Regions from separate parts of the Nocardia sp. NPDC127526 genome, predicted to be linked through region 2. Evidence: predicted binding sites of a transcription regulator. Region 2 holds the regulator's gene; the other holds the start of a gene.

Region 1 (15,073 bases), on a different contig from region 2:
GCACCCATTCGATGACCCACCAGTACGAGAACATTCTGTTCGCGCAGGACGGGCCCATTGCCCGCATCACCCTCAACCGGCCCAATGCCGCCAACGGCATCAATCAGGCCCTGGCCGATGAGCTGGCGCAGGCCGCCGCCTACTGCTCCGATGATCCGGCCGTCAAGGTCGTGGTGCTGACCGGGGCCGGGAAGTTCTTCTCCGCCGGCGGTGACGTGCGGGCCATGGCGGCCGCCGACGACACCGGCGCGTTCATCGACAAGCTGGCCGAGACCCTGCACCACGCGGTGTCCTCGTTCGCGCGCATGGACGCGCTGCTCATCACCGCCGTCAACGGCACCGCCGCCGGGGCGGGCCTGAGCCTGGCCATTGCCGGTGATCTGGTGGTCGCGGCCGAATCCGCGTCGTTCACCATGTCCTACACCAAGGTCGGGCTCAGCCCCGACGGCGGCGCGTCCTACTATCTGCCGCGCCTGATCGGCGTGCGCCGCACCCAGGACCTCATGCTCACCAACCGGGTGCTCACCGCGAACGAGGCGCTCGACTGGCAGCTGCTGCACCGGGTGGTGCCCGATGCCGAACTCGCCGGAGCCGTCGAGGAACTGGCGCAGCAGTTCGCGAGCGGCCCCAAGCTGTCCAATGCCAATGTGAAGAAGCTGCTGCTGGTGTCCTCGCAGCACACCCTCGAAGAACAGCTCGGCACCGAGGCCGCGTTCATCACGCACTGCGCGGAATCGGCCGACGGCGCCGAGGGCATCGCCGCGTTCCTGGGCAAGCGGGCGCCCAAGTTCGCCTGATCAGCTCTTCAGGAATTCGAGAATGTCGGCGTTCACTTGCGCCGCATGACTGATGTACAGGCCGTGCCCGGCATCCGGGTACTCCTTGTAGACCGCATGCGGCACCAGCTTGACGGCCTGCCGGCTGGCGACGTCGATGGGGATCGACTGGTCCGGAATGCCGTGCAGCAGCAGCACGGGCAGCGTGAGGGCGGCGACGTCGGCCCGATGGTCGGCGGTGAAGATCTCGCGCTGCATGACCAGCGCCGCATACGGCGCGGCCTGCATGCAGCGCTGCATTTCCGCATCCATGACCGCTTGGGACACACCGGTTCCCATGTGGGTGGCGAAGTAGCCCTGCCCCCGGTCGGCGTACCACTTCGGCCGGTCGGCGCGGAACTGCGCCTGCGAGGCCTCCAGCGCCGCCCGCGGCACGCCGGCCGGATTGTCCGCGGTCTGGCACATGAACGGAATGGCGGGCGCCAGCAAGGCGATTCGCGCAATGCGGTCCTGCCCGTGCCGGGCCAGGTAGCGCACCACCTCACCGCCGCCCGCCGAATGCGCGACCAAGATTACGTCCGCTCCACCTCCCTGCGCTTGCAAGTCGAGATGCTCGATCAACGCCGCCAGATCGTCGGCGCGGGTGTCCACGTCGTAGCCGGTGGACGGCCGGTCCGACCGGCCGTGACCGCGGCGATCCACCAGCACGCAGCGATAGCCCTGCTCCAGGAAGAACGGCACCTGGTACTCCCACATATCGCTGTGCAGCGACCAGCCCGCCACGAACAGCAGCGGCGTGCCGGTGCCGTAGTCCTCATAGGCGAGGGTGGTGCCGTCGGTGGTCTGGAAGAATCCCATATCTGCTGCGCTCCTTAGCGTTTCGCTTGCTGATCTCAGACTGCCGGAGCCCGGGAACGAAAGCGATTACGCGCGAGGTAAAGCTGTGAATCCATCGCAAGACGGGCCTGGCCGGCAGCGCCGGTCTTATGCTCGGTCAATGGAGTTCCAGGCGATGGTGGCCCACGAAACGGACAGCGGTATCGCACTCATCCGCGAAACGGTGAACGACGACTTCCATGGGCCCGGCGATGTGACGATCAAGGTTCATTACTCGGGCGCGAACTACAAAGACGGCCTGGCCATCACCCCCAAGGGCGGTGTGATTCGCGAGTATCCGCTCATCCCGGGCATCGATCTCACCGGCGAGGTGGTCACCTCCGGGAATCCGGACTTCGCCCCGGGTGATCTGGTCGTGGCCCACGGTTATGAGCTGGGCGTCTCGCATCACGGCGGCTACACCGAGTACGCCAAGGTCCCGGCCGAATGGGTGGTGAAGCTCGAGGGCCTGACGCCCCGCGAGGCCGCCGCCATCGGCACGGCGGGGTTCACCGCGGCCATGAGCGTGCAAGCCCTGCTCGACCACGGCCTGACCCCGGCCGCCGGTCCGGTTCTCGTCACCGGCGCCACCGGCGGCGTGGGCAGTGTGGCGGTGGACATTCTGTCCGGTCTCGGCTTCGAGGTGGTCGCCTCCACCGGCAAGATCGGCGCCGGCGAACTCCTCGAAACCCTGGGCGCCGCTTCGGTCATCGGCCGCCTGCCCGCCGCAGGCGAGAAGCTGCGCCCGCTCGGCAAGGCGCAATGGGCCGCGGCGGTGGACAGCGTCGGCGGCCAGTCGCTCGCCCACATTCTCAGCACGATCAAGTACGGCGGCGCGGCCGCGGTCAGCGGTCTCACCGGTGGTCCGGAGCTCCCGACCACCGTCATGCCGTTCATCCTGCGCGGGGTCTCCCTGCTCGGCATCGACTCGGCCCATATGCCCATCGCGGCCCGCCGCGAACTGTGGGCCCGCCTCGGCAAGGACCTGAAGCCGGCGCATCTGAGCCTGCTCGAGAACTACGCGCCCATCACCGAGGCCGAATCCGTGCTCCGCTCCATCCTGGAGGGCACCCACTCCGGGCGCACCGTGCTCGGAGTGGCCGGGGAGTTCTGAGACGGCCACGAAATACGAACGGACCGCGCGGGTTTCGGTTTCATGTGAAACAAGCGCGGTCCGTTGCTATTCGGTTGTGCTATCGCGTCCCGCCCGTCAGGCGGTGGCGCTCAGGGCCGGACGGTCGAGCTCGGACTCGATGACCGGTTCGATGGCGTAGGCCAGGATGTCGGCCACGTCGGCGACGGGGCGCACATCCAGGGCGGCCAGCACCTCGGCCGGGACCTCGTCGAGATCCGGTTCATTGCGGGCCGGGATGAAGACGGTCTTCAGTCCGGCGCGCTGCGCGGCCAGCAGCTTCTGCTTCACGCCGCCGATGGGCAGGACGCGGCCGTTCAGCGTGACCTCGCCGGTCATGCCGACATCGCCGCGAACCTGCCGGCCCAGGGCCAGCGACACCAGGGCGGTGACCATGGTGACGCCCGCGGACGGACCGTCCTTCGGGACCGCGCCCGCCGGGAAGTGGATGTGGATATTGCGATCCAGCACCTTCGGCTCGATGCCGATCTCCTCCAGGTGGGAGCGGACGTAGGTCAGGGCGATCTGCGCCGACTCCTTCATGACGTCGCCGAGCTGGCCGGTCAGGGTCAGCGAGCGATCGCCCTCGGCCGCATTGGCCTCGATGTAGAGGACATCGCCGCCGGCGCCCGTCACCGCCAGACCGGTCGCCACGCCGGGGACCGCGGTGCGTTCCACCGAATCCGGGGTGAAGCGGGGACGGCCCAGGAACTCCGTCAGGTTGTCCAGGCCGATGACGATGGAACCGGTGTCGTAACCCAGATCCTTGTCGTAGCCCAGGCTTTCGGAGTCGGCGAGATCCGCCGATTCCGACAGCTTGGTCGCCGCCTTGCGCAGCGCCTTGGCGATGAGCCGTTCCATTTGCCGCACACCGGCTTCCCGGGTGTAGTTGGCGGCGATCTCGCGCAGCGCCTCCTCGGTGATCGAAACCTCCTCGGCGGTCAGGGCATTGCGCTCCAACTGCCGCGGAATGAGGAAGTCGCGGGCGATGGCGACCTTGTCCGCCTCGGTGTAGCCGTCCACGGTGATCAGTTCCATGCGGTCCAGCAGCGGGCCGGGAATGGTCTCCATGACATTGGCGGTGGCGATGAACAGGACATCGGACAGGTCCAGGTCCAGATCCAGGTAGTGGTCGCGGAAGGTGTGGTTCTGCGCCGGGTCCAGAACCTCGAGCAGGGCCGCCGCGGGATCGCCGCGGAAGTCCGAGCCGACCTTGTCGATCTCGTCCAGCAGGACGACCGGGTTCATGGAACCGGCCTCCTTCATGGCGCGCACGATGCGGCCGGGCAGGGCGCCGACATAGGTGCGGCGGTGACCGCGGATCTCGGCCTCGTCGCGGACGCCGCCCAGGGCGACGCGCACGAACTTGCGGCCCAGCGCGCGGGCGACCGATTCACCCAGCGAGGTCTTGCCCACGCCGGGCGGGCCGACCAGCACCAGCACCGCGCCGGAGCCACGGCCGCCGACCACCTCCAGATTGCGGGCGGCGCGGCGGGCGCGCACGGCCAGGTACTCGACCATGCGGTCCTTGACCTCGTCCAGGCCGTGATGATCCGCGTCCAGCACCGCGCGGGCCGCCGAGACATCGGTGCTGTCGGTGGTTTTCACGGTCCAGGGCAGGTCCAGGACGGTGTCCAGCCAGGTGCGGATCCAGCCCGATTCCGGGCTCTGATCGCTGGCCCGCTCCAACCGGCCCACCTCGCGCAGCGCGGCCTCGCGAATGTCCTCGGGCAGGTCGGCGTTCTCGATGCGGGTGCGGTAGTCGTCGGCGCCGTCCGGCTCGTCCTCGCCCAGCTCCTTGCGAATGGCGTTGAGCTGCTGGCGGAGCAGGAATTCGCGCTGGCTCTTCTCGACGCCCTCGCGCACATCCTCGCTGATCTTCTCGCTGACCTCGGTCTCGGCGATGTGCTGCTTGGTCCACTCGATGAGCTTGGTCAAACGGACCGTGGTGTCGACGGTTTCGAGCAGTTCCCGCTTCTGCTCATTGCTCAGGTACGGCGCCCACCCGGCGGTGTCGGCAATGGCGGACGGCTCGGACAGCTGGTTCACGGCGTCGATGACCTGCCAGGCCTCGCGGCGCTGCAGGACGGCGACGACCAGCTTCTTGTATTCGGCCGCGAGCTCGGTGGTGCGGCCGTCGGCGGCGGGCGCCTCGACGGGCTCGGCCTCCACCCACAGCGCGGCGCCCGGGCCGGTCACCCCGTGCCCGATCTTGGCGCGGCCCTCGGCCTTGAGCACGGCGGCGGGCGCGCCACCGCGCATGCGCCCCACCTGTTCGATGGTGGCGACCACGCCGTAGGTGGCGTAGCCCTCGTCCAGCCGCGGCGCGACCAACACCTGGTTGACCTTGCCCGCCCGCGCGGCATCGATAGCGGCCTGCGCGGATTCGTCCAACTCGATCGGCACGATCATGCCGGGCAGCACGATCGGATCGGTCAGGAACAGGACCGGCAGGTTCTGTGGTGTTGTCACGACTTCGACCCCTTCCAAGGTTGAGCGATACCTACTCAACCCCGGCCCCGGTGGTCTTGTTCCAGCCCGCTGTTCGCCCCGGGCGAACAAGGGGAAGTGCTATTTCTATCAATATGTAAACGATCATTATTATGACGATCATTTCTGATACGATCAGAACCATGTTCCGTAAGACCTGGCTGCTCCGGTTGTCGATCGCCGCCGGGTGCGTCATCGCACTCGCGCTGTCCGCGGGGGCCTGGGTCGTCGTCGCGAACGACTTCGCCTTCACCGAGCGACGGGTCACCATCCCGGGGCCCGGGCAGGACCTACAGGGCACCTTGGTGATGCCCGAGGATCAGCGCGGTCCCGCCGGACTCGTCGTATTCGTGCACGGTGACGGGCCCGCCGACGCCGGTCGCGACGACTTCTATCGGCCGCTCTGGGAATCGTTCGCGCGGGCCGGGTACGCGTCGCTGGCCTGGGACAAGCCCGGAATCAATGGCGCGCCCGGGAATTGGCTCGAGCAGTCCATGCACGATCGGGCCGTGGAGACCGAGGCCGCCATTGCCTGGGCGGCGGCGCGCGACGATATCGATCCGCGGCGCATCGGGATGTGGGGGATCAGCCAGGCGGGATGGGTGCTGCCCGAGGTGGCGGTGCGGCATCCGGAATTGCAGTTCATGATCCTGGCCGGGCCCGCCATCAACTGGTTGCGGCAGGGTGAGTACAACACCAATGCCGAACTGCGGCACCGGAATGCGTCCGAGGCCGAGATCGTGGCGGCGCATGATCGTCGCACCGCCGTGCTGGGGTTGCTGCGCGCGGGCGCGTCCTATGAGCAGTACCTCGCCGCGGGAATCGACGACGACCCGATGTCCGCCGACCGCTGGCGGTTCGCTGGTCGGAACTACCTCTCCGATGTCAGCGAGTATCTGCCGCGACTTCGGATTCCGGTGCTGCTCGCGCTCGGTGAACAGGACCTGAATGTGGATGTCGCCGAAACCGCCCGCGTCTACCGGGAATTGGCGCCGGCCGGGTTGCTCACCGTCCGGAGGTATCCGGACGCCTCGCACAACATCGTCAAGGCGGAGCTGGACAACGACCAGGGTGTGCGATCGGTGCTGGTCGCGGTGTTCGCGCCGCGTTCGCTGTACGCGCCCGGATATCTGGACGACCTGCGGGAATACGCCGAACAGCAGGAACCCTCGACAGTCAGGAGCTCGAAATGAAAGTCCTCGCACTGGGTGGGCCGGGCGCCATGGGCGCCGTCGCGGTGCGGATCGCGGCCGGGCTGGCGGGGCTCGAGGAGATCGTCATCGCCGATCGCGATCTCGGGGCCGCCCAACGGCTGGCGCGGGAACTGGCGCATTCGCCGGTTCCGGTGCGGGCACTCGAAGTCGACGTCACCGATGACTCCGCGCTGCGGAACGCGCTGTCCGGCGCGGACCTGGTGCTCAATACCGTTGGGCCGTATTACCGTTTCGGCCCGACCGTGCTGCGCGCCGCCATCGAGACCGGAACCCACTACCTCGATATCTGCGACGACTGGGAACCCACGGTTCGGATGCTCGAACTGGATGCGGCGGCGCGCGGGCACGGCGTGTGCGCGGTGATCGGCATGGGCGCCAGCCCGGGCATGAGCAATCTGCTCGCCGCCCTCGCCGCCGCCGAACTCGACACCGTGCGCGACGCGTACACCGCCTGGGCCGTCGACGCGGGCGAGACGCCGGTCGATATGGAGGAACAGATCCTGGGCCCGGACGGCAGGCCCACCGCGGCGGCCGTGCATTGGATGCAGCAGGCCAGCGGCGTCATCACCGTCGTGCGCGACGGGGTCCCGGCGGAAGTCCGCCCGCTGCGCCCGATTCCGCTGACGCTGCCCGGCGGTCGGCGCGGCGCCGGCTATTCCATCGGTCATCCGGAACCGATCACCTTGCGGCGCAGTCTGAAACTCAGCGGTGACGCCCTGAATCTGATGGTCCTGAAACCCTGGACCCTCGCCTATCTCGACACCCTGCGCCGCGATATCGACAGCGGCCGGCTGACCAACGAGACGGCCGCCGCACTGCTCACCAAGCCGACTATCGTGCGCGGCCTGCGATCGATCCCGACGGCGCTGCGCACCGCGGGCCCCGGCAATCTGCCGCCGTTCTTCGCACTCGTCTCCGGAACCAAAAAGGGGCGCGACCGCACGGTGCTCGCCCACCCGAACCTGACCGGCCCGAGCTCGGACCCGGTGCACGGGCTGCTGACCGATATGGCCCGCGCGACCGGAATCCCCTTGGCGCTGGGCATGTATCAGGTCGTCGACGGCAGCGTGCGCACGCCCGGCGTGCACGCCCCCGAGGAAGTCATCGATCCGGCGCGGTTCTTCACCGACCTCGGCCGCACCCTCGGGCGGGATCCGGGCACTCCGATCTACCTGGTAGAACAGGAACCCTCCGACGCCGCCGGGAGGTGAACACTTGGACAGCACACCGAACGACACCGATATCTCCACCCGGACCCTGGTGGAGAGCATGATCCGCGCCGACGCGACGATCGACGCGGGCGAGTTGTACGACGTCGCCGCCGCGCTCGGCATGAGCGATCAGCAGGTCCGGCTCTGCATCAAACGGCTCGTCGCGGAGGGGCGATTCACCCAGGACGGGCGCGGCCGCAAGGCGGTCCTGCATGCCACCGAGCTGACCCGCGGGCTCATCGAACCCGATCTGGAATTCATCCGCTATATGTACGCGCAGGATCGCGGCCGGGCGCCATGGGACGGGACGTGGCATCTGGTCGCCTTCGGGGTGCCGGAATCGGCGCGGCAGGCGCGCGATGCCATGCGCGATGCCATCCTGCGGCTGGGCGGCGCCGCCATCCAGGGCGGACTGTACGTGGCGGCCAACCCCTGGGAGGAGCTGATCCGTTCCGCCGCAGCGCGATTCGGGGTCAACGACCACGTCACCACGTTCACCAGCACCGATCTCACGGTCGGCGGGCACAGTGCCGCACGCGATCTCGCCGAGCACCTGTGGCCGATCGAGCGGATCGCCGACGGTCACCGGCGACTGCTCGCCACCGCCGAACGCATCGGGCCGCGGCTGCCGGACGCCTCGCACATCGAGCGCCTGACCATGGCCGTCACCCTCGCCACCGCATTCAACCGGGCCAGCGAACCGGATCCGCTGCTGCCGCCCCAACTGCTGCCCCAGCCGTGGATCGGCGCCGCCGCGCGGGCGGCCACGGCGGCCTGCTGGGCCGAGCTGCTGAAATCTACCTCAGCACAACCACTTCAACTGTTTCGTTGGTATTCCGCTGTGCTCGAAGAGGTTTCGGCAACGGCGCCGATTTCCTGAACCGATTCCCGTCCCCTGGCCGCCGCCATGACAGACCATGGAAGGGGGCCTAGCGGGAGGCGGGCAGCGTCATGGAGCAGTTCCGGTTCGAAGGCATCCGGGTCGCCTACATGCGGCGGGGCGAGAGCGGGCCGCCGGTGGTGCTGCTGCATCAGGCGGGCGGATCGCATCTCATCTGGATGCCCCAGATCACCGCGCTCGCCCGGAAATACCGCGTCCACGCCCTCGATCTGCCCGGGTACGGCGCCTCGGACAAACCCGCGGGCGGCTACGGGCTCGAACTGTATGTGAACACGGTCCGGCAGTTCCTGCGCTGGAACGAGCTCACCGACGTCGCGCTGGTGGGGAACTGCGTCGGCGCCGCCACCAGCCTGACCCTGGCCCGCCGCTATCCGGCCATGGTGCGCGCGGTGGTCGCGATCAATCCGCTGACGGAATCCACCGCGATGCAAGGCGAGCAGGGCCTGCCCGCGCGGCTGACCCGCGGCATGCCCGCCCTCGGCGTCCGGGCCGTGCAGCGGGTGCACACGCCGAAATGGCTGGCGCGCAGCGCAATGCGGTACTGGTTCAGCAGCCGGCGCGCCTTCCGCGAAAGCCCGTATGTGGGCGCGCTGTCGGCGGGGTTCCCGGTGCGCGCGCTCACCGGCCTGGTGCGGGACCTGGATTCCTTCGCCGCACTGGACGAGTGGCCGGACCGCGCGGCGCTGCCGCCGGTCTGCACCATCTGGGGCACCCGAAATCGCGTGCTGTCCGCGGCGGCCGGACGCGCCCTCAACGAGAAGCTGCGACCCGAGCGCGCGGAATGGCTCGACGGCTGCGGGCATGTGCCCATGCTGGAGCGCCACGCCGAGGTCACCGCCATCATCGACGAATTCCTCACCGCGCACCCGGTCCCGGCCCACCCCGCCGGCCACGGCTCCGACCGGGAAAGCTAGTCCGGCAGACCCGGCTTCGGCCTACCATGGCGCCGGAAAGCATTGCCGCACGATCGTTCTGAGGAGCCCATGACCATGCTGGCCGCACGACTGCATCTGGGACCGAACCGCAGCCTCGAACTCGACGAGGTGCCGGTGCCCGAGCCCGGAGCCGATCACGTGCTGATCAAGGTCGAGGCGGCGGGCGTGTGCCTGTCGGACGTGCACCTCATCGACGGGACGCTGACACCGCTGTTCCTCAAAGGGGACGTGGTGACCCTCGGGCACGAGGTCGCCGGGACCGTGCACGCGCTCGGACCGGGCGTCACCACCGCCAAGGTGGGGGACCGCGTCGTGCTGCAGGCCGGGGAATCGCGCGACGGTGCGACCTACACCCGCGGCGTGGACTACGACGGCGGCTGGGCCGAATACGCCCTGGCCCGGGTCGACACCCTGGTGCCGATTCCCGATGATCTGCCGTTCGAGCAGGCGTGCTTCATTCCGGACGCGGTGTCCACGCCGTGGGGCGCGATCACCGCCACGGGCAAGGTGAAAGCCGGTGAGCCGGTGGGCGTCTGGGGTGTCGGCGGGCTCGGCGCGCACGGCGTGCAGCTGCTGCGCCTGGTCGGCGCGGCCCCGATCATCGCCGTGGATCCGCTGCCCGCCGCCCGGGAACGCGCACTGGAATTCGGCGCGGACCTGGCCTTCGATCCGGCCGACCCGGATCTGCGATCCAAGATCTTCGCCGCCACCGGGACCGGGCTGGCGGCCGCCTTCGACTTCGCGGGTGTGGCGGCGGTGCGCGAGCAGGCCGTCATCTGCCTGGCCCCGCACGGACGCCTGGTGCTGGTCGGTCTCACCGATAAGCCGATCACAATCACCCACGGCACCGCGTTCAGCTTCTTCCAGCAGGAGCTGCGCGGGCACTACGGCTCCGCGCCGGAGGATGTGGCGAAGCTCGTGAAACTTCAAGGCCTGCACCGGGTCGAGTTCTCCCGGTCGGTCAGCGCGGTCATGCCGCTGGCCGATGCGGCCAAGGCCGTGCACGCCCTGGAATCCAAGGAGGGCAACCCGATCCGGATCGTGCTGAAGCCCTAGCACGCACTCCCCGGACACATTTCGCCCGGAACCGCTGTGCGGTTCCGGAGCGCGGCGTCGTTCTTAGGCCAACCGACGCTGGAAGGCGTTGGTGGCCTGCGCAGTCGACGGATCGACGGTGTAAACGCCGAGGTCCGCCGAGGAAGCCGTCAGGTCCAAGGTCATGAAGCCGACGTCGCCGAAGTTCTGGAACAACGCCGGATTGTCGCCGTGCGCGGACGTGGTCTTGGCGGCCGCGCCGGAGACGATCTGACGCGTTCCCTTGGAGGCGGCGTTCGGCTCGAGCACCTGCAGGCAGTGGTCGTGCCCGGAGAGAATGAACTGGGCGCGGCCCAGCACGTGCGCCTCGAAGAACTCCTTCACCCAGAGTCCATTGGCGGGTTCGAACGGAAGGCCGTCGTATTCACCGGCATTCCCGTGGCTGCCATTGCTCAGATACGGGTGGTGCGTGCAGACGATCTTCCACGTGGCGGTGGACTCGTCCAGCGCCCGATCCAGCCACGCGGCCTGTTCGGTCATGAACTGGCCGCCCTTCGACCAGTAGGCGTTGAACACCGGCGGCAGCAGCGCGGCAATGGGATTCAGGTCCAGCACGAAGAATTCGACCACGGGCTGTTCCCGCGGGACGCGCACCGAGTAGTAGCGCGCCGGCATCCACCAGCGCCGCGACCGCGCGTGATAGGCCACCTCGTGATCGCCGCGCAGCAGCCAGCCGCCGTCGCCGGGCAGCACCGCGGTGTTGTCGTGATTGCCCTGCACCATGATCCAGGGGAAGTCGAGATCGTGGTTGGGGTCCTCGAACTTGGCGGCGAACTGGGCGTCGTCATCGGACCACGGGCCCTGTTCGTAGACATTGTCGCCGAGGCCGAGGCCGAGGGAGAACGGCTTGCTCGCGTGCTGGGCGCGAATGGCGTCGGCCACCGCCCACTGCGGGCGGGATCCGGTCCCGGCGTCGCCGGTGACGAGAATCCGGAGATCACGAGAGGCGGGGAAGGGGAACTTGTCCACGGTCGGCGCGGGTGCGGGCTGCGCCCAGGCCGGTGCGGCGGTGGCGACGGCGGCCAGGCCGGCGGCGGTGGCCGCACCGGTCAGGAAGCCACGGCGGTCCACGGTCATCAGAAGATCTCCCTCGAGTTCCATCCTGGTCGGCTGACCAGTATTCCTGGTCTCCGGCGAATACGCCTGCCGAGGCGAACGAGGCCCCACCCTAGCGGCCCGACACGCCGCGTTCTCCGAGGCCACACCCCTTTTGACAGCACTCGGAACCGGTGAGACTGTTGGATGTCCGTTTTCTCACCAACCGGCTCGGCCACAGGGGGACCCCGCAATGACGACACTGGCCTCAGGGTTGTTCCTGGACTGGGAACAGCTGACCGGCCAGTCCCGTTTCGTCGTCGATCTGGTCAGCTTCCCGCTCTTCAGCGCCATCGCCGGCTGGCTGACCAACTGGACCGGCGTGCTCATGCTGTTCTGGCCGATCTACTTCCGCGGCATCCGGATTCCGGGACTCGACATCCTCTATCCGTATCTCCCGCGGCGAGTGCAGGTGCTGCCGACCTTCTCCGGGGACGGCAAACGGCTCGGCTTCCAGGGCTTCATTCCCGCGCGCGCCGAGAAGATGGCCAGCATCTGCGTGGACGTCGCCATCATGCGAATCGGCAGTCCCAAGGACTTCATCCACGAACTCGACCTCGACGGCATTGCCGACTACATCGCCGAGGTCGGGCGCAAACAGGTGCCGTCCATGGTCAACGAGATCATGTACCGGGAGAACCCGGACCTGTGGGGCGCCGTCCCGCGCGCCGTGCGCAATGTGCTCTACCAGCGCGTCGAGCGCGAACTGCCCACGCTGGCGCGCCGCGCCTTCGAACAGCTCGGCGACAATGTCGATCAGCTCATCGACATCAAGAGCTTCGTCATCCGGTATCTGCGGGAGAACCCGGAGATCCTCAAGGACCTCACCACCACCATCGCCGCGCCCGAGCTCAAGTTCATGGTGCGCATCGGCCTGCTCGGCGCGCCGTTCGGCGTGCTGCTGGCGCTGTACATGCATGTGCATCACAGCATTCCGATCCTGGGCTGGCTCCCGGGCTGGGTGGTCATCCTGACCGCGGCGGCCGCCATCGGCGTCATCGTGAACGTCATCGCCGTGAAAATGGTGTTCGAACCCGGCGATCCGCAGCCGCGCTACAAGTACCTGTGGAAGCAGGCGCTGCTGGCCAAGCGCCAGCCCGAGGCCGCGGCCGATCTCGCGCGCATCCTGGCCTACCAGGTGCTGACGCTGCCGAATCTGGCCAAGGAACTGCTCGAGGGCCCCAATGGCGACAAGACCCGGCAGCTGCTGGAACGCCTCATCGCCGATGAGATCCACCGCCAGCTGGGACCTACCCACACCGTGGTGCGCACCGTGTTCGGCAAGCGGCAGTTCGACAATCTGAAGGTCGGCGCGGCCGGCGCGGCGGCCGGGCTCGCGCCCAGCCTGGTCGAGGACGCGGAATTCGCGGCGACCCAGGCCAAGAAGATCGACGATTTCGCGGCGCGCAAGCTCAAACAGCTCACGCCCGGTGAGTTCATGGAGATGTTCTACGCCTCGGTGGAACAGGACGCCTGGCTGCTCTACCTGCACGGCGCCGCGCTCGGACTGGTGGTCGGCGCGGTTCACCTGGTGCTTTTCGGCTGGTAGGACACCCCTTTCCAAATACAAGCACGCGTGCTTGGATTAGGCGCATGGCCGACCTCGAGGCATTGCTCGCCGATCTCACCGCCGAATGCGACGACCTGGATCGGCTCATCGCGGATCTCGACGCCGCCGAATGGCAGCGCGACACCCCCGCCGCCGGCTGGACCATCGCCCATCAGATCGGGCATCTCACCTGGACCGACCGGATCGCGGCCGTGGCCGCCACCGATGCCGAGGCCTTCGACGAGGCCGTGCGGGCGGCACTGCCGAAGGCGCTCACCTTCGTCGACGAGGCCGCCGAAGCGGAAGCCCGCACGCCCGCACCGGAATTGCTGGCCGCGTGGCGGCGGGACCGGCGAGCGTTGGCCGAGGCGCTGCGCGCCGTGCCCGCGGGCGTCAAACTGCCCTGGTTCGGCCCGCCCATGAGCGCCGCCTCCATGGCCACCGCGCGCCTGATGGAGACCTGGGCGCACGGACAGGACGTGGCCGATGCGCTCGGCGTCGCGCGCACACCGACCGCGCGGCTGAAGCACATTGCGCACCTGGGCATTCGGACCCGCGACTTCTCGTACCTGACACATGGGCGCACCGTGCCGGGCGAGGAATTCCGGGTCGAACTGACCGCCCCGGACGGCACGGTCTGGACTTGGGGGCCGGAGACTGCGGCGCAGCGGGTCACCGGTCCCGCCCTGGACTTCTGCCTGCTGGTGACCCAGCGCCGGCACCTCGACGATCTGGCGCTCGCGGTACGGGGCGAGGACGCCGCCGAATGGCTCGGCCTGGCACAGGCTTTCGCGGGTCCCCCCGGAACGGGAAGAGCGGCGGGTCAATTCGCCTGACCCGCCGCCCGTTTCCGGCCTCCGGCCGAATCCCCGATTCCCACTTCGAGCTCAATTCCATGCCCTGACGAGGGCTTTGCCTCGATGAAGGGAGCGAGCGAGCGCCTACCGTGGGTGCGCCGTGCCTGGTGCCGACCGGACGCCGTTGGCCGGAGGTCCTCGATGGCAGTCGAGTCGGCGCTCGCCGCTATGCCCTTTTTACCCAGCTGTCAGATGGCGGAAACCTGTGTATCTTGTGGTGTCCGAGATGTGATCCCGGTCTCTCGGGAACACATGTAACCCGCCGTTACTGAAGTTCGCGATCTTGCGGGAGTAATCTGGACGGGCGTACGGCTTTCAATGGTGCGGGTCGTTGCGTCGAAAGACGCAGGGGGACCAGGGGAGAGGGAAAGGAACGCACCGATGTCGCAGCACACGGCGACGACTGCTGCCCGGAAACCCCGGCGCACCAGGCAGGCGCTCCGCTTCAGCGCCATCATCACCGCGGGCATGGCCAGCATCGGGCTGACCGTCGCCGCGGGTTCCTATATCGCCAATCAGATGCCGGAAGCCCAGAAGTCCGGCGGCATCCTCGCCGCGCCCACCGGGCCGCGCGGGCCGATGCCGGTCCGGGACGGCGCCGGTGCGGATCCGGTGCCCGCGGATTATCCGGCGGTCGCCGAGAACATCGGGCTCACATCGTTTTTCACCAGCCATCCGGTGCGGTCGCACGAATTGTGGGTGCCGCCCGCGCTCGCCGGGGCGGCGAGCGAATCGGTGGTAGCGCAGCGCCCCGCCGGGATCACCGGGCAGGTCCGGCTCGGCAATGCGTACGTGGGCGCACAAGTGGCACCGGCGCAGCGCAATTCGGTGACGCTCACGCTCGACACCAATGTCTTCGCGGCCGTGGCGGATCTGGTCTTGCGCGGGGAGCTGGGCGATACGCTGGGCCTGCGGGCCGATCCCACCGCGAACACCCAGGTG
Region 2 (15,073 bases):
TTCCGGCGTGCGGTTGGCCGGAATCCACCGCATTGCTGGAGATCCCGGCCAAAAGCACGCCGGGATGACGGAGTGGCTCACGCCGGGATGACGGCGTGGCTCACGCCGGGATCGTGAAAGCGGCTCGTGCCGGGATGCCGAGAGGGATTCGCGTCGGGTGACGAGGGATCTCCGTCCACGTGCTGGGCGGTCGGGACGGGCTTTTACCTCGTACGACGTGGGTTCCCGCGAATGTTGTCTTTCGGTGCGCATCGGGGGCGGGGCGGATCTACGATTCGGGCGTGAGTGCGAGTTCGGCCGGGGCGTCGGGGGAGGCGGGTGCGGCCGGGCGGGTGCGGGCGCGGGATATCGATCGGGTGAATGTGCGGGGGCGGCTGGATGCCGCCTATGAGGAGGGGCAGCTCACTGCCGAGGAGTATCACGAGCGGTCGGAGGCGGCGGGGCGGGCGCAGACGTTGGGGGAGCTGCGCGAGCTGGTGGGGGACTTGCAGCAGTCGGCGGGGACCGCGGATCTCGGACTGCCGGAGGCGAAACAGGCGCGGGCGCGGCGGCGGGCGGGGGTGTATCCGGGGCATGTGCGGGCCCGGGACGCGGATCGGGCTGCGACCAGTGCGATTTTGGATGCGGCGCACGGGGATGGGCAGTTGTCGGCGGACGATCATCGGACGATGGTCGAATTGGCCGCGGGGGCACGGACTCTGGGCGATCTGGAGGCGCTGACGGCGGATTTGCAGCGGGCGGCGGACGCGCCCGAACCGCCGCGGCCGCCGGGGGCGCGGCGGCGGCCCTGGTTCGGCGCGGCGGTGACGGCGGCGGCGGTCGCCGCGGCGGTGGGCATGTTCGTGTGGGTGGACCGGCCCGCCGCGCAACCGGCCGGTGCGCCGGCGGTGGACCTCGGGGTGATCGAGCCGCTGGTGGTGCCGACGCCGAATCTGCTGACGGCGGAAGGCATTACACACTTCCGGGAGGTGTATCGCGCCAAGTTCGGTGACACGCTGGTCGATGGTCTGGATCTGTTCGACGAGCATGCGAGCCTGACGCGTGCGGTGCCCGGTCAGCCGAATCGGAAGGTGGAATACCGATACCGGGGCGGATTCGAGCAGTCGAACTCGGTCGCCACGCGCGAAACGACCACCGCCGTATTCGATCTCGCCGCATTGGACGTGGCCGCGCTGGCCACGCTGATAGCCGACGCACCCACGCTGCTGCGGGTCGACGGCGGCACGCTGAGCCATCTCAGCTTCGAACCCGACCCGGCTTTCGCCGACGACGGCGCCGGACCGCTCGTCTCGGTCTACGTGAGCAACAAGTTTCAGGAATACGGTCACCTCTACGCGACCCCGGCGGGCGTCGTCGTGCGCAGCTGGCCGTTCCAGCGATAGGCGGCGAGATGACCGAGAATCGACGCCACGCCAAGCTGCGGGTCCGCGACGCCGACCGCGTGGACGCGTGCGCGCTGCTCGACGCCGCCCGGGCCGAAGGCGAGCTGACCGAGGCCGAGCACACGCAGCGCACGGCGAAAGCCATGCGCGCCCAGACTTTCGGAGATCTCGACCGGCTGATCCACGACTTGCAGATTCCGCGCAATCTGGCCGATGCGCCGGTGGTGCGGGTGGATCGGCGCAAACCGTCGCTGCGCTGGCAGGCGGCGGGGGTCGTGGTCGTGGTGGCCGCCCTGCTCGGCGCGCTGGGCGGGTGCGTGGCCCGCACGACCGCGTCGAATCCGCCGCTGCCGGACCCCACCACCGGGCCGGGGATCGCGAGTTTCCTTGCGGCGTACCGGGATCGGTACGGGGACCTGATGGTGGACGAGGTGAGCCTGTATCCGGAATACGTGCTGGCCGAGCGTGCCACGAGTGATCCGGAACGCGCCGAGGACATCTACTACAACGCGTCCGGCTTCCGGATCGACAGCACCTCGCGCGACGATTCGACGACCCCGCTGGATCTGGCGACCCTCGATGTGGCGAAGCTGGCGCGCCTGATCGCCGGAGCCCCGCAGACCCTGGGCGTGCCCGGCGGCGAGATCACCCACGTGCTCATCGATCGCACGCCGGGTGCGAATCTCACCGATCCGAACTCGACCGTCACCGCAGCGACCGTCGCCATCTACGCCAAGGACGGCCCCCGGTCCGGGCATATGACGCTGACCCTGGCCGGTGAGCCCCTCTCGGTGTATCCCGCCGACAAATGACCCCCGGGCTCCGGGGAGAATTTTTCGCACGCCTGGGAATAGGCGACGTGCATCACCCGTTGGAGCTGTTCAGACAAGGTTGAGCGGGTACGACTCAAGTTCAGCTTGCACTCGGAGCAATCCGGAGGCAGGATTGAGCCGACCACGCTCAGTGTTACTTGCTGAGGACTGTGTAAGTACGTCAACCAGGAGGAATCACCATGGCTCGTGCGGTCGGTATCGACCTCGGGACCACGAACTCGGTCATCGCTGTTCTCGAAGGCGGTGAGCCGGTCGTCGTCGCCAACTCGGAAGGATCGCGCACCACCCCGTCCGTTGTCGCATTCGCGAAGAACGGTGAGGTGCTCGTCGGTCAGCCCGCCAAGAACCAGGCCGTCACCAATGTCGACCGCACCATCCGGTCCGTCAAGCGCCACATGGGCGAGGACTGGTCGGTCGAGATCGACGGCAAGAAGTACACCCCGCAGGAGATCTCCGCGCGCACGCTCATGAAGCTGAAGCGCGATGCCGAGGCCTACCTGGGTGAAGAGATCACCGACGCCGTGATCACCGTCCCCGCCTACTTCGAGGACGCGCAGCGCCAGGCCACCAAGGAGGCCGGCCAGATCGCGGGCCTGAACGTGCTTCGCATCGTCAACGAGCCCACCGCCGCCGCGCTGGCGTACGGCCTGGACAAGGGCGACAAGGAACAGACCATCCTGGTCTTCGACCTCGGCGGCGGCACCTTCGACGTCTCGCTGCTGGAGATCGGCGAGGGCGTCGTCGAGGTCCGCGCCACCTCCGGTGACAACCACCTCGGTGGCGACGACTGGGACGAGCGCATCGTGCAGTGGCTGGTCGACAAGTTCAAGGGCACCTCGGGCATCGACCTGACCAAGGACAAGATGGCCATGCAGCGGCTGCGGGAGGCCGCGGAGAAGGCCAAGATCGAGCTGTCGTCCTCGCAGTCGACCTCGATCAACCTGCCCTACATCACCGTCGACGCGGACAAGAACCCGCTGTTCCTGGACGAGCAGCTGACCCGCGCCGAGTTCCAGAAGATCACCTCCGATCTGCTGGACCGCACCCGCAAGCCGTTCCAGTCCGTCATCAAGGACGCCGGCATCTCCGTGAGCGATATCGACCACGTGGTGCTCGTCGGCGGCTCGACCCGCATGCCCGCCGTCTCCGAGCTCGTCAAGGAGCTGACCGGCGGCAAGGAGCCCAACAAGGGTGTGAACCCGGACGAGGTCGTCGCCATCGGCGCCGCCCTGCAGGCCGGTGTGCTCAAGGGTGAGGTCAAGGACGTCCTGCTGCTCGATGTCACCCCGCTGTCGCTGGGCATCGAGACCAAGGGCGGCGTGATGACCAAGCTCATCGAGCGCAACACCACCATTCCGACCAAGCGCTCGGAGACCTTCACCACGGCCGACGACAACCAGCCGTCCGTGCAGATCCAGGTCTACCAGGGTGAGCGCGAGATCGCCTCGCACAACAAGCTGCTCGGCTCCTTCGAGCTGACCGGCATCCCGCCGGCCCCGCGCGGCGTGCCGCAGATCGAGGTCACCTTCGACATCGACGCCAATGGCATCGTGCACGTCACCGCCAAGGACAAGGGCACCGGCAAGGAGAACACGATCAAGATCCAGGACGGCTCCGGCCTGTCCAAGGAGGAGATCGACCGCATGGTGAAGGACGCCGAGGCGCACGCGGCCGAGGACAAGGCGCGTCGCGAGGAGGCGGAGACCCGCAACCAGGCCGAGTCGCTGGTGCACCAGACCGAGAAGTTCATCAAGGACAACGAGGACAAGGTCCCGGCCGAGGTCAAGACCAAGGTCGAGGCGGCCATCGCGGAGGCCAACGAGGCGCTCAAGGGCACCGATATCGCGGTCATCAAGACCGCGGTGGAGAAGCTCGCGACCGAGTCGCAGGCGCTGGGCCAGGCCATCTACGAGGCCGCGGGCGCCGAGCAGGCCGCCCAGGGCAATGGCGCGGCCGCGCCGGAGTCCGATGACACCGTGGTCGACGCCGAGGTCGTCGAGGAGCCGGAGAAGAAGTGACCAAGCCGAACCCGGAAGAAGAGCCGGTCATCATCGACGATGTCGTTGATCCGCTCGCGGGTCAGGTTGGCGAGGCCGCGGCGGAGTCCTCCGCCGCGGCTTCGGCCGCGGATGACATTGCCACGAGCGAGGATTCGCTCGCGGACGCCATCAGCGCCGAACTCGCCGAGCGCACCTCCGACCTGCAGCGGCTGACCGCCGAATACGCCAACTACCGCCGCCGCGTCGAGCGCGACCGCCAGGCCACCATCGAAACCGCCAAGGCGTCGGTGGTCAGCGAATTGCTCGGCGTGCTCGACGATCTCGACCGCGCCCGCGCGCACGGCGACCTGGAGACCGGACCGCTCAAGTCGGTCGCGGACAAACTGGTCACCGCCCTGCAGAAACAGGGACTCGTCGACTTCGGTTCGGAGGGTGAGCCTTTCGACCCGACCCTGCACGAGGCCGTCCAGCACGAGGGCTCCGGACACGATCCGGTGATCGGCATGGTCATGCGCAAGGGCTACAAGTTCGGCGATCGCGTCTTGCGCCACGCGCTGGTCGGCGTCACCGACGGCGTAGCGGAACAGACCGGCAGCGCATCGGATTCGACGAACGCCGGCTCCGATGCCGCTGCTACCGAGTAATACGAGTAATCCGAGAGGAGGAGATGCCCGGTGAATCGGGAGTGGCTCGAGAAGGACTTCTACAAGGAGCTGGGTGTTTCCTCCAGCGCCACCCAGGACGAGGTCAAGAAGGCCTATCGCAAGCTCGCCCGGGATCTGCATCCGGACAAGAATCCGGGAGATGCCAAGGCGGAGGAGCGATTCAAGGCCGTCAGCGAGGCGCATGCCGTGCTGTCGGATCCGGAGAAGCGCAAGGAGTACGACGAGGCCCGCCGGCTCTTCGCGAGCGGCGGCTACGGCCGCGGCGGCTTCTCGCCCGGCGGCGGCTACGGCCAGCCGGGCGGGTTCTCCGGTGAGTTCAACCTGGGCGATATCTTCGGCGGCGCCGGTGCGACCGCCGGGGACGGCGGTCTCGGCGATATCCTCGGCGGCCTGTTCAATCGCGGCGGCGCCCGCACCTCGTCGCGCCCGCGGCGCGGCAGCGATGTGGAGACCGAGACGACCCTGGGCTTCCGCGAGGCCGCCCAGGGCGTGACGGTCCCGCTGCGGATGACCAGCCCGGCGGCGTGCACCACCTGCCACGGCAGCGGCGCCAAGCCGGGCACCAGTCCGCGAGTCTGCCCGCACTGCAATGGTTCCGGCGTGATCAGCCGCAATCAGGGTGCGTTCGGATTCAGCGAGCCGTGCGAGGACTGCCGGGGCACCGGGTCGATCATCGACGATCCGTGCGGCGACTGCCGCGGCACCGGCATCCAGAACCGGACCCGCACCATTACCGTCCGCATTCCCCCGGGTGTGCGCGACGGACAGCGGATCCGGCTGGCCGGTCAGGGCGAGGCGGGCCTGCGCGGTGCGCCTCCGGGCGATCTGTATGTCACCGTGCATGTCAGCCAGGACAAGGTGTTCGGCCGCAATGGCGACGACCTGACCCTGGTGCTGCCGGTGAGTTACAGCGAATTGGTGCTGGGCACAACGGTTTCGGTGCCGACCCTGGACGGCCGCGTTGGCGTCAAGGTGCCGCCGGGCACCGCGGACGGCCGTACCCTGCGGGTGCGCGGCCGCGGCGTGCCCAAGCGGGGCGGCGGCGGTGCGGGCGATCTGCTGGTCACGGTGAAGGTCGCGATCCCGCAGAAACTGGACGACAATGCCACCGAGGCGCTGCGGCGCTATGCGGAGGCGGAGAAGGAAAGTGGCTTCGATCCGCGTGCCGGATGGGCAGGTGCGTAAATGAGTTCCGATCCGAAAAAGGCCGAGGCGCAGTACTTCCTGATCTCGGTGGCCGCGCAGCTGGCGGGCATGCACGCCCAGACGCTGCGCACCTATGACCGGCTGGGCCTGGTCTCGCCGCAGCGCACCTCCGGCGGCGGCCGGCGCTACTCGAACCGGGATGTGGAGCTGCTCCGCGAGGTGCAGCGCCTGTCCCAGGACGAGGGCGTCAACCTGGCGGGCATCAAACGGATCATCGAACTCACCAATCAGGTCGAGGAGCTGCAGCACCGGGTCGCGGAGTTGGCCGCCGAGGTGGAAAGACTCCGGTCGGGGTACCGCCCCGACCTGACTCCCGCCCCGCGTAGCACCGCGCTCGTGGTGTGGCAGCCGCGCAATCGGCGGCACTCGCAGTAGGCGGTACGCACCGCGGGTAGCGGAAAAGGTGCGGGGGCTTCGGCTCTCGCACCTTTTTTGATGAGTTGGGGTTGGGCGGAAATAGATACAGACCGGACGGTTATTGAATTATTCCGTTTGTGAGTTTTGTCCTTGTGAGACAAGGCAATTAATGTGCGAGCGAGGTTGCGGTGCGGTCGCTGAGTTTCTGAGTCTTGCAAAACGGATCTCGCAAGATCGGCGAGTGAAACCCCGTGTCTCTCGGCGTGTTCCAGGTGAACAGTCTGTTTTCAGGTAAATAACCCTGCGCTGTCCTCAATTTAAGGGAATTACAGGCGTGTTGTTGAAACGTCCCGTTCCGTTGCTGGCAAACCTCACCTACACTTGCTTGGCAACGGCTGCTGTCGAGTGTCCCGCAGCACTGCACTCGCCGGCCTCGCCCGTGTTCGAGTGCGAAATGGGGTTGTGACACAAATGGATTCGCGGACCGTCGCATTGATTAGAACGACGTTCAAGGCGGTTGCTGCGGAGGAAGGCGGCCCCGAAAAACTCGCACGATCGTTCTACGCCATCCTTTTCACGGATTACCCACAAGTTCGCGACTTCTTCCCGGCCGCCCTCGACGCCCAGCGCGACCGGCTGGTCCGGGCCATCGCCTATGTGGTCGACCGCCTGGAGGAACCGGACAAACTACTGCCCTTCCTCGCCCAGCTCGGGCGCGACCATCGCAAATACGGTGTGGTTGCCGAACATTATGCGGCCGTGGGGAAATCGCTCAAGACCGCCATGCAGGCCTATGCCGGCACCGAGATGTGGACCGACGAGGTCGACCGCGCCTGGGACGAGGGCATCGGCGTCATCGCCGACACCATGATCGGCGCCGCCGAGCAGGAGGGCACCCCGCCGGTCTGGACCGGCACCGTCACAGAACACCGCGAGGTGCTGCGCAATCTCGCCGTGGTGCGCTTGAAGCTGGACCAGCCCATGCAGTACGCGGCCGGGCAGTACATGAGCGTGCAGATCCCGTCCCGGCCGCGCATGTGGCGCTACCTGTCCCCGGCCATACCGGCCAATGCCAGCGGCGAACTGGAATTCCACATTCGCGGCGTCACCGGCGGCTGGGTCAGCCCGGCCATGGTCGGGCACACCCGGGTCGGCGAGCAGTGGCTGATCGGCTCGCCGCTGGGCGGGCTCGGCGTGCCGCGCAATACTCGCCGCAAGATGCTCATGATCGGCTGCGGCACCGGGATCGCCCCGCTGCGCGCCCAGCTCATGGCCATGACCGCGCGGCGCTCCAATCCCAAGGTGGATCTGTTCGTCGGCGGGCATTACCCGTGCGATCTCTACGATCTGGAGATCCTGAGTCAGCTGGCGCGCGCCAACAAGTGGCTCAGCGTCAACCCGGTCACCGAGAGCAATGAGAACCCGTGGTGGCATTTCGCGGATTCCGATGAGCCCAAGGAGCTTCCGGGCTTACAGCCACGGCGGGTAGGTCAGATCGGCAAGATCGTGGCGGGATTCGGGCCCTGGGCGGATCGTGACGTGCAGATCGTCGGTTCACCTTCCATGGTGCAGACCACCAAGTTCCGGCTCATGGCCGCGGGCACCCCGACCCAGAACATTCGCCACGACCCGCTGTTCTGAGCAGTTCCCCTCGTCATTCCGGGATGACGGGCGTCTCAAAACCCTTCGTATCGAATGTTTTCGCGCGGCGTCCCGGTCGCGATGAGGCGATCGACCACGGCCTGCACCTGACCGGAATTGCCGCACACCAGGATCTGCTGGTGATCGAAGGGCGCGAATCGTGCGACGGCCTCGGCGAGTGTCCCGGGCAGCATTTCCTCCGGCTGGAAGCCGACATCCACCTTGCACGCCTCGTACCAGGCATCGGCGCGGCTGGGATCGTGCTCGTCCTGCACCACCGGAAGCACTGTGAGCCAAGGGAATTGCTCGGTCAGCAGATAGAGCATGTCGGCGGCGTAGAGGTCGCGCGGGTAGCGTCCGCCGAGGAACAGGGTGAGGTTCGGCGGTGTAGCGCGGCGGGACAGGTCCAGCAGCAGCGCGCGCAGCGGGGCCAGGCCGATGCCGTCGGCGATCATGACGATCTCGGTGGCGTCCTCGTCCACCGTGAGCCAGCCGCCCGGATTGCTGATCCGCCATTCGTCCCCGGCGCGGGTGTCCGATACCAGCGAACCGCTGCACCAGCCGCCGGGCACGGTGCGCACATGGAATTCCAGCTTGCCGTCCAGCGAGGGCGGCAGGGCGGAATACAAGCGCCGCGCGATATTCGGATGCTGCGGCGTGCGCACCTCCATCGACTGCCCGGCCGCGAACGGCACGAACTCGCCGATCAGCCGGATCACCGTGAGGTCCTCGCGCAGCCGGTGCGCGCCCACCACGGTCGCCGACCATTCCCCGTCCGCGGCGCCGGGCCCGGGCGCGGACGGAGCCGCGGTCCGGGCCGCGGCCGGATGCCCGTCCGGCGGCGGGGTATCCGGTGTGACGATGGGTAGTTCGTCGGTATCGGCGTAGGACGGCACCGCCTTGATGATCGGGAACTCGTCGGTATCGTCCGGGCCGCGCGTCAAGGCAAACTCCTGATCATCGAAATATGTTGTGCTACACCGAATCCCGAATCTAGACGGGATCGGACATGATGTTCCGCTCCGGGGTGCCCACCGCGAGCAGCGCCCGCTTGGTATCGGCGATCATGCGGGCCGACCCGGCGATCTGGATCTGCCGATCCGCCCAGGCGCCGAAACTGGCCACCACCGCGCCCAGGTTACCGATGAGCCGCCGGTGCATGCCGAACGGCGTCTCGGCCGGCGGATACGGATGCCACCAGGGGTTGGTTTCGTTCTCGCACACCGGAATCACGGTCAGCCACGGATTGCTCTGCGAGAGCTGCCACATGTTCTCCACATCGTAGAGATCGCAGGGGTAGCGCCCGCCCATGAACAGGTGCACGCGCGGATTGATGCCGCGCCGCCCCATCTCGATCAGCTGGGCGCGAATCGGCGCGATGCCGGTGCCCGAGCTGATCATGAGCACATCCTTGCGGCTGCTCAGATCCACGTGCAGGCCGCCCAGCGGCGCGGCGATCATCCAGCGGTCGCCGACCTTGGTCTCGTTCACGATGGCCGGGCTCACCCAGCCGGTGCGGACCTTGCGCACATGGAATTCGATCTCGCCGTAGGGATTGGTGGGGATGGCCGGCGACAGGTACCGCCACATCTTGGGCCGCTGCGGAATGGCGACCGGAACGTACTGTCCGGCCCCGTACGGGATGGGCGTATCCGATTGCAGCCGCACAATGGCCAGATCGTCCACCACCCGCCGGTGCCCGACTACCGTCGCCTCCCAATAGGGTTGCGATTTGTCGGAATTGGCGCCGATGGCCATGGACGCCGAGATCAGGATGGTGACATCGCGCCACCCGGCCTCCAATTGCCGGTTCCAGTGCCCGACCCCGTTGTAACTGCGGAAGGCCGAGAGCAGCGCACGACCCGCGATGTCGTAGTGCGCCGCCTCCACGCCGTACTTGCGGTGATCGCGCGCCAGCTGCTCCAGGAAGCGCTGGGCGCGATCCCAGTCCTCCAGATTGTCGAGGACGAACTGGATGGCGGTGACGAGGCGTTTCGCCTGCATGTCCATGGCGGAGGGGAACAGCTCCCGCAGGGCGGGTATCTCCGCGAAAAGGTGACCGTAGAACGCGCTGATCAGTCGTTCGGGCCCGTGCTGGGCCTCGACGACTGTCCGAAAGTTTGCGCGGACCAGCGCTGCCGAACGCGCATCCACGACGTCGAGCTTTCCTTCCTCTGCTGCTACCCCGGACGAGCCCGGTTCCGGGCTGCCCTCCGCGTCAAGTATCCCTGAAAAAACGGTGGTCGCACGGATATAGCCAAGCTGGGGTCATTCGGAGCCGCGGAGAGGCCGGAGGCGGAACCGAAGGTTCAGATGACCAGCACCGTCTTGCCGCGTGCGCCGGATGCGCCGATAACTTCCGGGGCGTCGGCGAGCGGCGGGGTGGCGTCGATGGGGACCACCAGATCACCGTTGCCGACATCGCGCAGCAGCTCCCGCAACTCGGGTGCGCCGCCGTGGGATTCGAAGTTGCCGCCGGTTATCCCGCGCCGCTTCAGCTCCTCCTCGTCGGCGGACCAGACCGTGGTGTAGGCCGCGCCGCCCGCCTTGACGAGTTCCAGGTGCTGGGCGAAGACCTCCGGCGGACTGACCAGATCGAAGAGCACGTCGACCCCGCCGGGCACGGTGATGCGCACCGAATCGGCGATGGACAGCTCGGCCGTCTGCTGCTGGGTCGGGGAATCGCCGACCGGGATCCGCCCGTAGTTGACCACCTCGGCCGCGCCCAGCCGCAGCATCCGATCGGTGGCGTCGGGCCGTGCGGTGGCGATGACGTGCGCGCCCGCGAGGGTCGCCAGCTGCACCAGATACGACCCCACCCCGCCGGTCGCCCCGACCACCAGCACCGTCTGCCCGGTCCCCACCTTCGCGGCGTGCACCAGATCGAGCGCGGTAATGCCCGCGGTGGGCAGCGCCGCGGCCTGGATGGCGGTGATCTCGTCGGGGACCTTGGCAATGCTGCTGACCCGCGGGACCACGATGTATTCGGCGAAGGTGCCGTGCCCGACCGGCGGTACGAGGAATTTGCCGACCACCCGCTCGCCGATTTCGAAATCCGTCACGTCCGGGCCCACCGCCGAGACGCTGCCCGCGCCGTCGACGCCCGGTATGAGCGGAAAGTCGTGCGGCAGCTTGCCGTCCAGATAGCCGTCGATGATGCGCTTGTCGAACGGGTTCACCCCGGCCGCTTCCAGCTGAATCTGAATCTGCCCCGGTCCCGGCTCGGGGACCGGCATATCCGCCGGCTCGGGAGTGCCGCCGAATTCTCGAATCACGATCGCGCGCATGGGGCTCCATTCGTTCGGAACTACCGGGACGGAACGGCTGCGGTGATGCGTCAACGAACTGGTTCCAGCGTAGCGTTGTGTGTGACGTACGTCCCTCTGGTGCCGTTGTCGAAAACTCGTCAGACTTGAGCGGAACAGACTCAACTTCTGCCGCGTTGGATCGAGTAAACGACTAGTAGGAAGGTGACAGTGGACTCGTTCAATCCCACCACCAAGACTCAGGCGGCCCTGACCGCCGCATTGCAAGCGGCCTCCGCCGCCGGCAATCCGGAGATTCGTCCGGCGCACTTGCTGGTGGCGTTGCTGGATCAGACCGACGGCATCGCCGCCCCGCTGCTGAAGGCCGTCGCAGTCGACCCGGCGACGGTCCGGCGCGAGGCCCAGGACATCGTCGACCGCCTGCCCCGCGCCAGCGGCGCGACCACCACCCCGCAGCTCGGGCGCGAGGCCCTGGCCGCCGTCACCGCGGCCCAGCGGCTCGCCACCGAGATGGGCGACGAATACGTCTCCACCGAGCACCTCATGGTCGGCCTGGCCGCCGGGGACTCGGACGTCTCGCAGCTGCTGCTGAAGTACGGCGCCACCGCGGACAATCTGCGCGAGGCGTTCACCGCCGTGCGCGGCAACACCCGCGTCACCACCCCCGATCCCGAGGGCAGCTATCAGGCCCTGGAGAAGTACTCCACCGATCTCACCGCCGCCGCCCGCGAGGGCAAGCTGGATCCGGTCATCGGGCGCGACGCCGAGATCCGGCGCGTGGTGCAGGTGCTGTCGCGGCGCACCAAGAACAATCCGGTGCTCATCGGCGAGCCGGGCGTGGGCAAGACCGCCATCGTGGAGGGTCTGGCACAGCGCATCATCGCCGGCGACGTCCCGGAATCGCTGCGCGGCAAGCGCCTCGTCTCGCTCGACCTGGGCGCCATGGTCGCGGGCGCGAAGTACCGCGGCGAATTCGAGGAGCGGCTCAAGGCCGTGCTGGAGGAGATCAAATCCAGTGCGGGGCAGATCATCACCTTCATCGACGAACTGCACACCATTGTCGGCGCGGGCGCGACCGGCGAATCCGCCATGGACGCCGGGAACATGATCAAGCCCATGCTGGCGCGCGGCGAGCTGCGCCTGGTCGGCGCCACCACGCTCGACGAATACCGCCAGCACATCGAGAAGGATCCGGCCCTGGAGCGCCGGTTCCAGCAGGTCCTGGTGGGCGAGCCGTCGGTGGAGGACACCGTCGGCATCCTGCGCGGGCTCAAGGAGCGCTACGAGGTGCACCACGGCGTGCGCATCACCGACTCCGCGCTGGTCGCCGCCGCCACGCTGTCGGATCGCTACATCACCTCGCGGTTCCTGCCGGACAAGGCCATCGACCTGGTGGACGAGTCCGCCTCGCGGCTGCGCATGGAGATCGATTCCCGCCCGGTCGAAATCGATCAGGTGGAACGCGCCGTGCGCCGGTTGGAGATCGAGGAGATGGCGCTGGCCAAGGAGACCGACGACGCCTCCAAGCAGCGCCTGGAGAAGCTGCGCTCCGAACTCGCCGACGATCGCGAGAAGCTCAACCAGTTGATGACCCGCTGGCAGAACGAGAAGGCGGCCATCGACTCGGTGCGCGACATCAAGGAGGAGCTGGACAAGCTCAGGGGCGAATCCGATCGCGCCGAGCGCGACGGCGATCTGGGCAAGGCCGCCGAACTCCGGTACGGGCGAATCCCCAAGCTGGAGAAGGAACTCGGCGAGGCCGAGGTCAAGGCCAAGGGCGCGGCCGACGGCGACGTCATGCTCAAGGAGGAGGTCGGGCCGGACGATATCGCCGAGGTGGTGTCGTCGTGGACCGGTGTGCCGGTGGGCAAGATGATGGAGGGCGAGACCCAGAAGCTGCTCCGCATGGAGGACGAACTGGGCAAGCGCGTCGTCGGGCAGGCCGAAGCGGTGCAGGCGGTCTCGGACGCGGTGCGCCGCGCCCGCGCCGGCGTCGCCGATCCGAACCGGCCGACCGGCTCGTTCATGTTCGTGGGCCCCACCGGCGTCGGCAAGACCGAGCTCGCGAAGGCGTTGGCGGACTTCCTGTTCGACGACGAGCGCGCCATGGTCCGCATCGATATGAGCGAGTACAGCGAGAAGCACTCGGTGGCCCGCCTGGTCGGCGCGCCCCCGGGCTACGTCGGCTACGACCAGGGCGGCCAGCTCACCGAGGCGGTGCGCCGGCGCCCGTACACGGTGGTGCTGTTCGACGAGATCGAGAAGGCCCACCCGGACGTGTTCGACATCCTGCTGCAGGTGCTCGACGAGGGCCGGCTCACCGACAGTCAGGGCCGCACGGTCGATTTCCGCAACACCATCCTCATCCTGACCTCCAACCTGGGTGCGGGCGGCGACAAGGATTTCGTCATGAACTCGGTGCGCGCCGCGTTCAAGCCGGAATTCCTCAACCGGCTCGACGATGTGGTCATGTTCCACGCCCTCGACGAGGAACAGCTGGAGACCATTGTCGACATCCAGCTGGACCAGCTGCAGCAGCGGCTGTCCCAGCGCCGCCTGAAGCTGGACGTCTCCGACTCGGCCCGCTTCTGGCTGGCCGTGCGCGGCTACGACCCGGCCTACGGCGCCCGCCCGCTGCGCCGGCTCATCCAGCAGTCCATCGGCGACACCCTCGCCAAGGAGCTGCTGGCCGGTGAGGTCCAGGACGGCGACACGGTGAAGGTCAATGTCAGCGGAGACGGCGACCACCTCATCGTCGGCCGCTGAATCGGGCGAATCGCACACCGCGCGGTGTAGTTCTGCGCCGCGCGGTGTGCCGCCGCCTACCCTGGAGGCCATGACCAACCCCAGCGATCCGTGGTCGCGGCGGCCGGACCCCGATCCGGTGGACGGGCCGACCGAGAAGGTCGGTCGCGCCGGCGGGCCGGCCGGGCACACCGCGGAGGCAGGTGCGGCGTACGGGCCCACCGAGAACTACGCGGCGCCCACCGACTACTTCGCGCAGCCGCCCGGGCCGGACGCCACCCGCGTGATGCCGCCGCCCGACGCCGCCTGGGGCGCCTACGAGAGCGGCGGCGGGTACGCGCCGACGAGCAGCTACGAAACCCAGTACCTGCAGCCCGGCGCGTACGCTCCACCCGGCGCGGGCGGCTACCCTGGCTACCCGGTCGCCCCCGGGGTTCCGGGCGGTCAGCAGCCCGGCGGCTATCCGCCCCCGGGCGGTCCGCAACCGCCCAAGCGCAACAAGAATCTCTGGGTGGTCCTCGGCATCGCCGCCTTCGTGCTCGTCGCACTGGCCGGTGTGAGCGTGGGAGTGCTGCTGGCGAACAAGGATTCGTCCTCCGACACCGCGTCCTCGACGCGGACCACCACCGGCAACGCCTTCCCGCTTCCCCTCGATACCGGTACGTCCGGGGTGCCACTACCCAGCGGCATCCCGCAGATTCCCGGCTTCGGCGATATCGAGGGCCTCGGCGCGGACATGGGCACCATCGCGAGCAACGACGGCAAGACGCTCACCATGACCACCCTGGCCGGCGATACCGTCACCGTGAAAACCGATGCGAGCACCCAGGTGATCTCGCTGTCCAGCACCACCGTGGCGGACCTGAAGGTCGGCGAGATGGTGATGGTGGAGGGGGACAAGGCGGCCGACGGAACCATTCAGGCCAAGATCATCATCAGCACCTCGCTGCCGAGCGCGCCCCGATGAGCGATCCGGCG

What was found. Region 2 encodes HspR, which represses chaperone genes until heat shock. Its sites were predicted from a motif close to ANNTGAGTNNNNNNNACTCANNT; they were not measured.
Region 1: the regulator HspR is predicted to act here: its motif matches at 5,275-5,297, upstream of lon (endopeptidase La).

Annotation. Positions count from the first base shown of each region.
Region 1 is NZ_JBHXVO010000003.1:90,528-105,600, forward strand. It holds gene ACFVIV_RS06565 (enoyl-CoA hydratase/isomerase family protein) at 12-797, shown strand; gene ACFVIV_RS06570 (alpha/beta fold hydrolase) at 798-1,634, opposite strand; gene ACFVIV_RS06575 (oxidoreductase) at 1,774-2,766, shown strand; gene lon (endopeptidase La) at 2,863-5,196, opposite strand; gene ACFVIV_RS06585 (alpha/beta hydrolase family protein) at 5,418-6,467, shown strand; gene ACFVIV_RS06590 (saccharopine dehydrogenase family protein) at 6,464-7,699, shown strand; gene ACFVIV_RS06595 (PaaX family transcriptional regulator C-terminal domain-containing protein) at 7,758-8,579, shown strand; gene ACFVIV_RS06600 (alpha/beta fold hydrolase) at 8,651-9,514, shown strand; gene ACFVIV_RS06605 (zinc-binding dehydrogenase) at 9,584-10,591, shown strand; gene ACFVIV_RS06610 (metallophosphoesterase) at 10,655-11,707, opposite strand; gene ACFVIV_RS06615 (hypothetical protein) at 11,919-13,274, shown strand; gene ACFVIV_RS06620 (TIGR03084 family metal-binding protein) at 13,319-14,110, shown strand; gene ACFVIV_RS06625 (hypothetical protein) at 14,513-15,073, shown strand, end outside.
Region 2 is NZ_JBHXVO010000008.1:143,870-158,942, reverse strand. It holds gene ACFVIV_RS16945 (DUF1707 domain-containing protein) at 282-1,382, shown strand; gene ACFVIV_RS16940 (DUF1707 domain-containing protein) at 1,391-2,194, shown strand; gene dnaK (molecular chaperone DnaK) at 2,395-4,233, shown strand; gene grpE (nucleotide exchange factor GrpE) at 4,230-4,859, shown strand; gene dnaJ (molecular chaperone DnaJ) at 4,890-6,065, shown strand; gene ACFVIV_RS16920 (heat shock protein transcriptional repressor HspR) at 6,066-6,461, shown strand; gene ACFVIV_RS16915 (globin domain-containing protein) at 6,915-8,084, shown strand; gene ACFVIV_RS16910 (FAD-binding oxidoreductase) at 8,120-8,839, opposite strand; gene ACFVIV_RS16905 (globin domain-containing protein) at 9,078-10,238, opposite strand; gene ACFVIV_RS16900 (NADP-dependent oxidoreductase) at 10,394-11,371, opposite strand; gene clpB (ATP-dependent chaperone ClpB) at 11,561-14,116, shown strand; gene ACFVIV_RS16890 (DUF5666 domain-containing protein) at 14,187-15,062, shown strand.